2 regions of the Streptomyces sp. G45 genome follow, and region 2 is predicted to be linked to the other one. Evidence: riboswitches for the same ligand, from Rfam matches in the RefSeq annotation. Region 2 holds a riboswitch; the other holds the start of a gene.

Evidence for each region. A riboswitch is a leader RNA that binds a small molecule or an ion and turns the genes downstream of it on or off. The one in region 2 is predicted to bind glycine.
Region 1: another riboswitch for glycine. It lies ahead of gcvT (glycine cleavage system aminomethyltransferase GcvT); the one in region 2 lies ahead of gcvP (aminomethyl-transferring glycine dehydrogenase).

The regions. Positions count from the first base shown of each region.
Region 1 is NZ_JBMUZU010000001.1:2,975,030-2,980,815, forward strand. It holds gene ACOBQU_RS11830 (enhanced serine sensitivity protein SseB C-terminal domain-containing protein) at 1-118, opposite strand, end outside; gene ACOBQU_RS11835 (enhanced serine sensitivity protein SseB) at 302-1,090, opposite strand; gene ACOBQU_RS11840 (AAA family ATPase) at 1,265-1,999, opposite strand; glycine riboswitch at 2,123-2,221, shown strand; glycine riboswitch at 2,222-2,331, shown strand; gene gcvT (glycine cleavage system aminomethyltransferase GcvT) at 2,372-3,496, shown strand; gene gcvH (glycine cleavage system protein GcvH) at 3,649-4,026, shown strand; gene glyA (serine hydroxymethyltransferase) at 4,052-5,314, shown strand; gene ACOBQU_RS11860 (L-serine ammonia-lyase) at 5,484-5,786, shown strand, end outside.
Region 2 is NZ_JBMUZU010000001.1:7,748,583-7,754,368, reverse strand. It holds gene ACOBQU_RS32915 (hypothetical protein) at 1-149, shown strand, start outside; gene ACOBQU_RS32910 (DUF5999 family protein) at 535-741, shown strand; gene gcvP (aminomethyl-transferring glycine dehydrogenase) at 890-3,778, opposite strand; glycine riboswitch at 3,967-4,064, opposite strand; gene ACOBQU_RS32900 (PRC-barrel domain-containing protein) at 4,397-4,771, shown strand; gene ACOBQU_RS32895 (DNA polymerase IV) at 5,200-5,786, opposite strand, start outside.

The DNA of each region.
Region 1 (5,786 bases), 4.8 Mb from region 2:
CCTTGCCGTCCGCGAGGGCGTGCAGGAGCGCCTCGTACGCGTCATAGCGCCCCGGCGTCACCTGGCGCAGCATGTGCTCGACCTGCCCGGCCCCCGCGGCCGTGCCCGAAGCACTCACCCGTAACCGCCCCTTCGCGACATACCCCGACGGACCCGACGGACCCGACGTACCCAGCTGGCACCACGGCCGTGCTCCGACCGAGTCATAGGACCAGCTTAAGCGGGCCGGGGGCCCTGGGCGGGGGTGCGCGGGGGCCAAGCCCCCTCGCACCGCGGAAAAACCGTCGGCGTTCCGCGTCCGTCAGCGCGGCGCGAAGAACGGCCGGACGCGCTCGCGCATCCAGTGGGCCACCGGGTCGTCCGCCACGTCCAGCAGGACCAGGTTGACCGGCCAGGCCACCGGCACCTGGCCGAGCGCCCGGCCCAGCGCCTGGAGCGGCAGGTCACGGGCGTCGCCCTCCCACGCGGACAGTTCCACGCCCACGAACAGCGTCGGGTCCTCGTCCTCGACGCCCGCCAGGCAGCGGCGCGCGGTGCGCACCACGCCGATGGCCTCGAACTCACGTCCCGCGGCGGCGAGGAAGTCGACCGGGTCGTCCTGCCAGTCCGGCTCGAACAGCCGTACCCGGCCGCCGGTCGTCGGGCCGTCCAGCTCCGTACGCCCCACGCGGCACAGCGCGGCCACGGCCGGGGGCGGCAGCGGCACCGTCACGGTGCCCTCGGGGTTCAGGACGATGCCCAGGTGCGGGTGCAGACCGCGGGCGAACTCCACCGCGGGCGCCACCGTCGCGTGCATCCGGCCGTCGGTGACCTGCCGGAACTGCTGCTCCGACGTGAACACCGGGACGTACGCCTGGCCGTCCAGCTCCAGCGTCGGCAGGTCGAGGGTGGTGCTGTCGGGGCCGCCGCCGTTGGGGAGCGGGATCCACACGTGGCCGCGGCCCAGCGTCTCGACGATGTGCGCGGCGGTGGCCTCGCTCGGCGGGGCGCCGAGCGAGGCGGCGAGCACCTCTTCGAGTTCGTTGCCGGGCCATCCGTGCGTGTGCGTGTGCGCCTGCCCCTGTGCCGGATACTCCCCCGGAAAGTCCATGCTGCCCTTACCCCTGCTGCTCTGCCGTACGGATCTCCCGACCCTAACGCCGCGCCTCGCCCTCGCACGCCGGACGGGTGGGAACGTCCCGCTTGCCCGCCGTCGTCGGCTGTCCGTGATCCGCCGCTTCGCGGCGGATGTTCCCCGGGCGGGTCTGGGGCGCCCCCGCGAGGGCTAGGCGAAGGCGATCTCCGTGAGCGCCGTCGCCCCCTCCCGGTCCAGGAGGGTGACCGACCCGCACCCCGGCGGCAGCCCCCCGCCCTCGGCGACCCGGAGCAACCGCCCCACCCCCCGCCGGTGCCGGGCGAAGGCATAGCGGGACACCCCCCGCCCCCGGGCCCGCTGCCCCCGCAGCGCGACCGGCGCGGGCACGTCGAGGAGGAGCAGGTGCAGTACGCCCCCGCGCCGGACGGCGGCCCGCGCCAGCCACCGCCGCACCCACGGCTGCGTACCGCAGTCGTGGACGACGACCCCGGAGCCCGCGCGCAGCGCCCGCCGCAGCCCGGCGTAGTGGGCGACCCGCACCAGCGGCCGGTACACCGCGTACGGCACGAAGCGCGGCATCCGCGCCGCCCACCGGTCCCGCGCGTCCTGGGAGTCCACCCGCGGCCCGGCCACCGCCCGCCGCATCAGCGTGGACTTGCCGCTGCCGGGCAGCCCGGAGACCACCACCACGTCGTGCGCGCCGAAGACCAGCCGCCCCGGCCTCCGCCCGGCGCCCGCACCCCGCCGGAGGTCCCGGACCACCCCCCGCGGCGCGTCCCGCCCCCGTCCCGCCCCCTCGCGGCGCCCCACGGCCACCCCCGGCGGCAGCGCGACGGCATCGGGCAGCGCCGCACCGCCCGTCGTCGCGTAAGCACTGCTCCCGTGCACCGTGATCCGCCTCCCCATGCTGGTCACGTCACTCATCCCCAGTACTTGTCCCTTGACTGTAAAGAGAAGGTAATGCCACCGCGGAGCATTCCCAGGTTGCGACTGTTGTGAAGCGGGGGCGCGTGTAATGATGTGCGCGCCAACTCCATACCGGCCGCTTGAATCCGCGCGGGAGAGTTCCGCGGGCCCCGCCGCCCCGGACGCCGAAGGAGCAAGTTCCTCCCTTGAATCTCTCAGGCCCCGTACCGCGCGGGCGAGGCACATCTGAAAAGCGGGCCGCCCCGGTGGCTCCACCCAAGGTGCAAGTCATGCCCCGTGGTACGCGTGGGTCTGGTGAACCTCTCAGGTTTGATGACAGATGGGGAGGGACGACCTCGCCCGTCATGCCATGCCTGGGAGCCAGTACTCATGAGCCCTACCCCGCGCAAGACCGCCCTCGACGCCCTGCATCGCTCGCTCGGCGCCACCATGACCGACTTCGCGGGCTGGGACATGCCGCTGCGGTACGGCAGTGAGCGCGACGAGCACAACGCCGTGCGCACCAAGGCCGGTCTCTTCGACCTCTCCCACATGGGCGAGATCACCGTCACCGGCGCCGGGGCCGTCGACCTGCTGAACTACGCGCTCGTCGGCAACATCGGCTCCGTCGGCGTCGGCCGCGCCCGCTACACCATGATCTGCCAGGCCGACGGCGGCATCGTCGACGACCTGATCGTCTACCGCCTCGGCGAGACCGAGTACATGGTCGTCGCCAACGCGGGCAACGCCCAGGTCGTCCTGGACGCCCTCACCGAGCGGGCCGCCGGGTTCGACGCCGAGGTGCGCGACGACCGCGACGCGTACGCACTGGTCGCCGTCCAGGGCCCCGAGTCCCCCGGCATCCTCAAGGCAGTCACGGACGCCGACCTGGACGGCCTGAAGTACTACGCGGGCCTGCCCGGCACGGTCGCGGGCGTGCCCGCCCTGATCGCGCGCACCGGCTACACGGGCGAGGACGGCTTCGAGCTGTTCGTGGCGCCGGAGCACGCCGAGACGCTGTGGCGGGCGCTGACGGAGGCGGGCGCCCCCGTCGGCCTCGTGCCGTGCGGGCTCTCCTGCCGCGACACGCTCCGCCTGGAGGCGGGCATGCCGCTGTACGGCAACGAGCTGACCACCGGTCTCACCCCCTTCGACGCGGGCCTCGGCCGGGTCGTGAAGTTCGAGAAGACCTCCCACGCGGAGGACTTCGTGGGCCGCGACGCGCTGAAGGCCGCCGCCGAGCGCGCCGAGGCCGCGCCGCCCCGCAAGCTCGTCGGCCTGGTCGCCGAGGGCCGCCGGGTGCCCCGCTCGGGCATGGACGTCGTCGCGGACGGCCAGGTCGTGGGCCAGGTCACCTCCGGCGCCCCCTCGCCCACCCTCGGCAAGCCGATCGCCATGGCCTACGTCGACGCCGCCCACGCCGAGCCCGGCACCCCCGGCGTCGCCGTGGACATCCGCGGCACCCACGAGCCCTACGAGGTCGTGGCGCTGCCGTTCTACAAGCGCCAGAAGTGACACACCCGGCACCAGGTGTGACGGCCGGGCCCCGGACGTGACACCAGCGGCACATCGGCACCGTACAAGCAACGGTACAAACCGTCTCATTCCGTAAGACGGCCCTTCCCCACGTGCATCAGCACTCGCCCGCGTACAGGAGAATTCACGCCATGAGCAACCCCCAGCAGCTGCGTTACAGCAAGGAGCACGAGTGGCTGTCGGCCACCGAGGACGGCGTGGCGACGGTCGGCATCACCGAGTTCGCGGCCAACGCGCTCGGTGACGTCGTGTTCGCCCAGCTCCCGGCGGTCGGCGACTCGGTCACCGCGGGCGAGACCTGCGGCGAGCTGGAGTCGACCAAGTCGGTCTCCGACCTCTACTCCCCCGTCTCCGGCGAGGTCGTCGAGGCCAACCAGGACGTCGTGGACGACCCGTCCCTGGTGAACTCGGCCCCCTTCGAGGGCGGCTGGCTGTTCAAGGTGCGCGTCGCCGAGGAGCCGGGCGACCTACTCTCCGCCGACGAGTACACCGAGTTCGCAGGCAGCTGACCACGGCGTAAGGACGGAACTTCCGATGTCGCTTCTGAACACCCCACTCCACGAACTCGACCCCGACGTCGCCGCCGCCGTCGACGCGGAGCTGACCCGCCAGCAGTCCACCCTGGAGATGATCGCCTCGGAGAACTTCGCTCCGGTCGCGGTCATGGAGGCCCAGGGCACGGTCCTCACCAACAAGTACGCCGAGGGCTACCCCGGCCGCCGCTACTACGGCGGCTGCGAGCACGTCGACGTCACCGAGCAGATCGCGATCGACCGGGTCAAGGACCTGTTCGGCGCCGAGTACGCCAACGTCCAGCCGCACTCCGGCGCCTCCGCCAACCAGGCCGCCCTCTTCGCGATCGCCCAGCCCGGCGACACGATCCTCGGCCTGGACCTGGCGCACGGCGGCCACCTCACCCACGGCATGCGTCTGAACTTCTCCGGCAAGCAGTTCAACGTGGTCGCCTACCACGTGGACGAGGCCGGTCTGGTCGACATGGCCGAGGTCGAGCGCCTGGCCAAGGAGAACCGCCCCAAGGTGATCATCGCGGGCTGGTCCGCCTACCCGCGCCAGCTGGACTTCGCCGAGTTCCGCCGCATCGCCGACGAGGTCGGCGCGTACCTGTGGGTCGACATGGCGCACTTCGCCGGGCTCGTCGCCGCCGGTCTGCACCCGAACCCGGTGCCGTTCGCGGACGTGGTCACCTCCACCACGCACAAGACGCTCGGCGGCCCCCGCGGCGGCATCATCCTGGCCCGCACCAAGGACTTCGCGAAGAAGCTGAACTCCGCGGTCTTCCCCGGCTTCCAGGGCGGCCCCCTGGAGCACGTGATCGCCGCCAAGGCCGTCTCCTTCAAGGTCGCCGCCTCGGACGACTTCAAGGAGCGCCAGCAGCGCACCCTGGACGGCGCCCGCATCCTCGCCGAGCGCCTGGTCCAGGACGACGTCAAGGAGCACGGCGTCGCCGTCCTGTCCGGCGGCACCGACGTGCACCTGGTCCTGGTCGACCTGCGCGACAGCGAGCTGGACGGCCAGCAGGCCGAGGACCGCCTCCACGAGGTCGGCATCACGGTCAACCGCAACGCCGTCCCGAACGACCCCCGCCCGCCGATGGTCACCTCCGGCCTGCGCATCGGCACCCCGGCCCTCGCCACCCGCGGCTTCCAGGCCGAGGACTTCCACGAGGTCGCCGACGTCATCGCCGAGGCCCTGAAGCCCGGCTTCGACGCCGAGGCCCTGAAGGCCCGCGTGTCCGCTCTGGCCGCGAAGCACCCGCTGTACCCCGGCCTGAAGTAGTTCCGTACGCTTTTGTTCCTCCGTACGAACATCGGGGCACCCCGCACACTGGAGAGTGAGCTGGGGTGCCCCGCACCACGTACCGCGCCGAGCGGTCCCCCGCACCGCCCAGCACGTCCGCACCACCCGGCAGACGACGGCGTCTACCAACCACCATTGGAGTTCTCTCGTGGCCATCTCGGTCTTCGACCTGTTCTCGATCGGCATCGGCCCGTCCAGCTCCCACACGGTCGGCCCGATGCGCGCGGCGCGCATGTTCGCCCGGCGCCTGAAGAACGAGGGCCTGCTGGCCCACACCACCGCCGTCCGCGCCGAGCTGTACGGCTCCCTCGGCGCCACCGGCCACGGCCACGGCACGCCCAAGGCGGTCCTGCTCGGCCTGGAGGGCGAGTCGCCGCGCACGGTGAACGTGGAGACGGCCGACGACCGCGTCGAGGAGATCAAGGCCTCCGGCCGCCTGAACGTGCTCGGC
Region 2 (5,786 bases):
GCGGAGCGGTCGCCCCCGCCGACGTCCTGGTACCGCTCTCGCCCGCACCCCCCGGCATCGCGGCCCACCGCCCGCACCGCGCCGCCGACCTCCTCGCGGCGCTCAGCCACCGCCTGACCCCGGCCCCACTGCTCGGCTCCCCCGCCTGACACCGGCCAGCCCCGGGCGTCTCCAGCCGCCCCTGGCCAGCCCCAGCCGACCTGGGCTCCGCCCAGCCACAGTGCCCCGCGTCCCACCCGGGCCGCGGGGCACCGCGCTGCCCCGGCCCGACCCCGACCGGGCCCGCCCGGCCCAACCGGACTAGCCCACTTCGGCCACGTCGAACCACCCGAAGGGACAGGGGAGTTGGACTGAACCGTCCGGGCGGGTGATACGTCCTTAAGCAGTAGGAAGCGCTGCCGCTAAATCCCTGCGGAATCTCGTCCGTGGGGGAACACTGGACTGGACCGACAACCAACGGGGGGCGGCATGACCACCGCATCGAGCCGCGGGAACAACGCCACATCCATCACATCGCAGCGAAAGAACCCTTCCATGTGCCAGCACCAGCCACCGTGCCCGACAGCAGAATCCGCCGACCGGGAGGCCGCGTCCCTCGTGGCGCACCACCCGGAGCAGGGCTGGAGCCTGCTGTGCAACGGCGTCGTCCTCTTCGAGGACACCGGTGAGCTGCTGCCGAACGGCGAGATCATCGCGCCGCACCGGCCGCTCGGCATCGACCAGGTGATGACGGCCGCCTGAGCCGTCCGCCGCGCGCACACGCACCACGACGCTCCACACACGCACTACAGGCACCACACGCACCACGACGCACCAAAGGGCCGGGCCGGAAGACCTCGTGACGGACGACGTCTCCCGAACCGGCCCTCATTCGTGCCTGGCGCCAGGATCAGTCCTCGTACGCGTCCAGCGGCGGGCAGGAGCAGACCAGGTTCCGGTCGCCGTACGCCTGGTCGATGCGGCGTACCGGCGGCCAGTACTTGTCGGCGGCCGACACACCGGCCGGGAAGACGGCCTCCTCGCGGCTGTAGCCGTGCTCCCAGTCGCCGCCCAGCGCGGCGGCCGTGTGCGGGGCGTTGCGCAGCGGGTTGTCGTCCGCGGCCCACGCGCCGCTCGCGACCTTCTCGATCTCCCCGCGGATGGCGATCATCGCGTCGCAGAAACGGTCCAGCTCATCCAGGTCCTCGCTCTCCGTCGGCTCGATCATCAGCGTCCCGGCGACGGGGAAGGACATGGTCGGCGCGTGGAAGCCGTAGTCGATGAGCCGCTTGGCGATGTCGTCGACGGTGACGCCCGTGGCCTTGCTGAGCGGCCGCAGGTCGATGATGCACTCGTGCGCGACGAGGCCGCCGGGGCCGGTGTAGAGCACCGGGAAGTGCGGCTCGAGGCGCTTGGCGATGTAGTTCGCGGAGAGCACCGCGATCTGCGTGGCGCGCTTGAGTCCCTCGCCGCCCATGAGACGCACGTACGACCACGAGATCGGCAGGATCCCGGCGGAGCCCCACGGAGCGGCCGAGACCGGGCCGACGCCCGTCTCCGGCCCGGCGGCGGGCTGGAGCGGGTGGTTCGGCAGGTACGGCGCGAGGTGCTCGCGCACCGCGACCGGGCCGACGCCGGGGCCGCCACCGCCGTGCGGGATGCAGAAGGTCTTGTGCAGGTTCAGGTGCGACACGTCGCCGCCGAAGTGGCCCGGCTTGGCCAGCCCCACCAGCGCGTTGAGGTTGGCGCCGTCCACGTACACCTGGCCGCCCGCCTCGTGGACGGCCGCGCAGATGTCGGCGACGTGCTCCTCGAACACGCCGTGCGTGGACGGGTACGTGATCATCAGCACCGCGAGCTGGTCGCGGTACTGCTCGATCTTCGCGCGCAGGTCGTCCACGTCGATCTCGCCGTCATCGGCGGTCTTCACCACGACGACCCTCATCCCGGCCATGACGGCGCTGGCGGCGTTGGTGCCGTGCGCGGAGGACGGGATGAGACAGACGGTGCGCTGCTCGTCGCCGTTGGCCCGGTGGTAGCCGCGCACCGCGAGCAGACCGGCCAGCTCGCCCTGCGAACCGGCGTTCGGCTGGAGCGACACCTTGTCGTAGCCGGTGACCTCGGCGAGACGTTCCTCCAGCTCTCGGATGAGCGTCAGATAGCCCTGCGCCTGCTGGGCGGGCGCGAAGGGGTGCAGCTGCCCGAACTCGGGCCAGGTGACCGGCTCCATCTCCGTGGTCGCGTTGAGCTTCATCGTGCAGGAGCCCAGCGGGATCATGCCGCGGTCGAGCGCGTAGTCGCGGTCGGCCAGCTTGCGCAGGTAGCGCAGCATCGCGGTCTCGGAGCGGTACTGGTGGAAGACCGGGTGCGTCAGGTACTCGTCGGAGCGGAGCAGGGCGGCGGGCAGCGCGTCCTCGGTGGTCGCGTCGAGGGCCTCGATGTCGGCCTCGACGCCGAACGCCGTCCACACCGCGGTGAGCTGCGCCCGCGTGGTGGTCTCGTCGCAGGCGAACGACACGTGGTCGGCGTCGACGAGGCGCAGGTTGACCCCGCCCTCGCGCGCGGCCGCGACCACGTCGGCGGCCTTGCCCGGCACCCGCGCGGTCAGCGTGTCGAAGTACGCGCCGTGCAGGATCTCCACGCCGCCCGCGGTGAGGCCCGCGGCGAGCAGCGCCGCGTACCGGTGGGTGCGGCGGGCGATGGTGCGGAGCCCCTCGGGGCCGTGGTACACCGCGTACATCCCGGCCATGACGGCGAGCAGCACCTGCGCGGTGCAGATGTTGCTGGTGGCCTTCTCGCGGCGGATGTGCTGCTCGCGGGTCTGGAGGGCCAGGCGGTAGGCCTTGTTGCCGTCCGCGTCCACGGACACGCCGACGAGGCGGCCGGGCAGGCTGCGGGCGAACTTCTCGCGCACCGCCATGTATCCGGCGTGCGGGCCGCCGAAGCCCATGGGCACGCCGAAGCGCTGGGTGGTGCCGACGGCGATGTCGGCGCCCAGCTCGCCGGGCGAGGTGAGCAGCGTGAGGGCCAGCAGGTCGGCGGCGACGGTGACGACCGCGCCCAGCTCGTGGGCCTGGTCGATGACGGGCTTGATGTCGCGGACGGCTCCGGAGGCGCCCGGGTACTGCACGAGGACGCCGCTGATCTCGCGCTCGGCTAGGTCGGCGGGGATGCCGTCGCTCAGGTCGGCGACGACGACCTCGACGCCGGTCGGCTCGGCACGGGTCTGGATGACCGCGATGGTCTGCGGCAGGGCGTCCGCGTCGACCACGAAGACGCCGTTCTTGACCTTGCCGACGCGCCGGGACAGCGCCATCGCCTCGGCCGCGGCTGTGCCCTCGTCGAGCAGTGAGGCGCCGGAGGTGGGCAGCCCCGTCAGCTCGGCGACGACGGTCTGGAAGTTGAGCAGCGCCTCAAGGCGGCCCTGGGAGATCTCCGGCTGGTACGGCGTGTACGCCGTGTACCACGCGGGGTTCTCCATGACGTTCCGCAGGATCACCGGCGGCGTGAACGTGCCGTAGTACCCGAGTCCGATCATGGAGTCGAGGACCTGGTTGCGGTCGGCGAGGGAGCGCAGCTCGGCCAGGACCTCGGCCTCCGTGCGCGCGCCGGGCAGATCGAGGGCCTCGGCGTTCTTGATCACATCGGGGACTGCGGTGGCCGTGAGCTCGTCGAGCGAGCCGTACCCGACCTGGGCGAGCATCTTGGCGCGCGCTTCCGCGTCGGGGCCGATGTGCCGCTGCTCGAAGGGGATTCCCTGTTCGAGCCGCGCGAGCGGAATGCGAGGAGTGGCGGTCATTGCGGAGGCCTCCTGGTCTTACGCGACCTGCGAGGGGCACCACGGCGCGGGTACCCGGACGGCCTCCCCCTCTGTCATCTCAACCTGAGAGCTTCACAGGCCCGCCCGGGAGCGGTCCTGCTTGCACCGTCGGTGAGGAAGGGTTCCGAACGTGCCCGCCCGACGCCCGCCCTGCTTTCCAGAGTGGCCTCGTCCGTGCGGTACAGGGGCCTGAGAGATTCCGGGGAGGAGTTGCTCCTTCGGCGCCTCCGGTGCTGCCACCGAAGAGCTCTCCCGCACGGGGTCAACAGCCGCTTGCCAGCCTACCAGCGAGGTCAGCGGCCGAACCCTCAAGTGGCCGCCCGCCTCAATGTGCTCTTTCGTAGTGATGACGAGCCAAACCAGGACGAGAACGAACCCGAAGCGAGCCCAGAACACACCCGGAACGAACCGGAAACGACCCCGGAACGCCCCAGGAACGACCTCGGAACGAACACAGGACGACCTCACTACGACCTCACTACGACGTCAATACGACCCCAGAGCGACCCCAGAGCGACCCCAGGACAAGCCGAGAACGAGCCGAGAACGAGCCAAGAGCGAACGGCGGCGAAGGACTCGCGACCAGTTGGAGGGCCCGTGCAGACCGACATCGATCCGCGCAACCTGATCGGCCGCAAGGCGTTCGACCGCAACGGCACCAAGATCGGCACGGTGGACGAGGTGTACCTCGACGACGCCACCGGCACCCCGGAGTGGGCGGCCATACGCACGGGGCTGTTCAGCAGGGACGCCTTCGTGCCCCTGGAGCCGAGCGAGCTGGTCCACGACGGCACGCTCCGCGTCCCCTTCGAGCGCGCCCTGATCAAGGACGCCCCCGACTTCGGCGTGGGCCGCCACCTCTCCCCCGAGCAGGAGCTGCAGCTCTACCGCCACTACGGCCTCGACCTGGCGGCGCCGCCTCCGCTGCCGGACCACGAGTTCGGCCAGCGCCCGGACCAGCCGGACGCGTAGCACGGCCTGGCGGGCCGATACGCTCGGTACGGGGTCCTGGGGGCCGTGGCCCGTACGCACCGCCGCCCCTCATCCCGCCCGGGGGCCGTGGCCCGTACGCGCGCCGCCGCTCATCCCGCCCGGGGACCGTGACCCGTACGCGCGCCGCCGCTCATCCCGCCCGGGGGCCGTGTTCCGTACGCGCGCCGTCTCCCACCCCGCTCCGGCGCCGCCCGCACCCCACCCGGCCCCGCGCCGGGCATCGCCCGCCCTGCCCTGGAGGACCGCGCCCGGCGCCCGCCGACGCTTGAGCCCCCCGCCCCAGGGCGATCACGCCCCGGTCACCCCAGAGCTGCCCCAGCACGTCCTCCGCGCCCCGCGGCCCTGCGCCCCCACCAAAGGCCACCACCACCCCCAGGACCGCTCCCCAGCCCCACCCCCTCGCCCACCTACTCCTCCCCCGCGCCAGCCCCCACACCACCCGCTGAGGCCCCGGCAACCGCCTCCTCACCGCCCACCTCAGCTACCGCACCCACCTCCACCTCAACCACGCCAGGCACACCAGCCGCTTCCATCACCCCAGCAACGCCAGCCGACTGAATCACCCCAGCCGCTCCAGCCTCCCCACCCGCTTCAACCGCTTCAACCGCTCCCGCCACCACCAACGGCAACGGATCCGACGCCTCAAGCTCCGGATCCTCGACCCGGAACGTCCGCACCCGCCCTGGAACCGACCCCGGCGTCTCGAACCGCACGGTCACCCGCCCCAGGCCACTGCCCTGCACCCACCCGGGCCCGTGCACGGCGTGCCGGACGTCCTGTCCGGCCAGCCACCGCCGCTCGGCGAGCGGCACGGCCTCCTCACCCGCGTCCGGCACCCCGCTCTCCCCCTCGGGCACCGGCACCCCCTCGCTCTCCGCCGACTCCACGCCCTCGTCCAGCGAAGGCACCGTCTCCGCCCGCACGGCCGCCTGCGCCTGCGCGAACAGGTCCTCCTGCGTGAAGTCCGCGAGGCCGCTGACGCCGACGCCGAGCA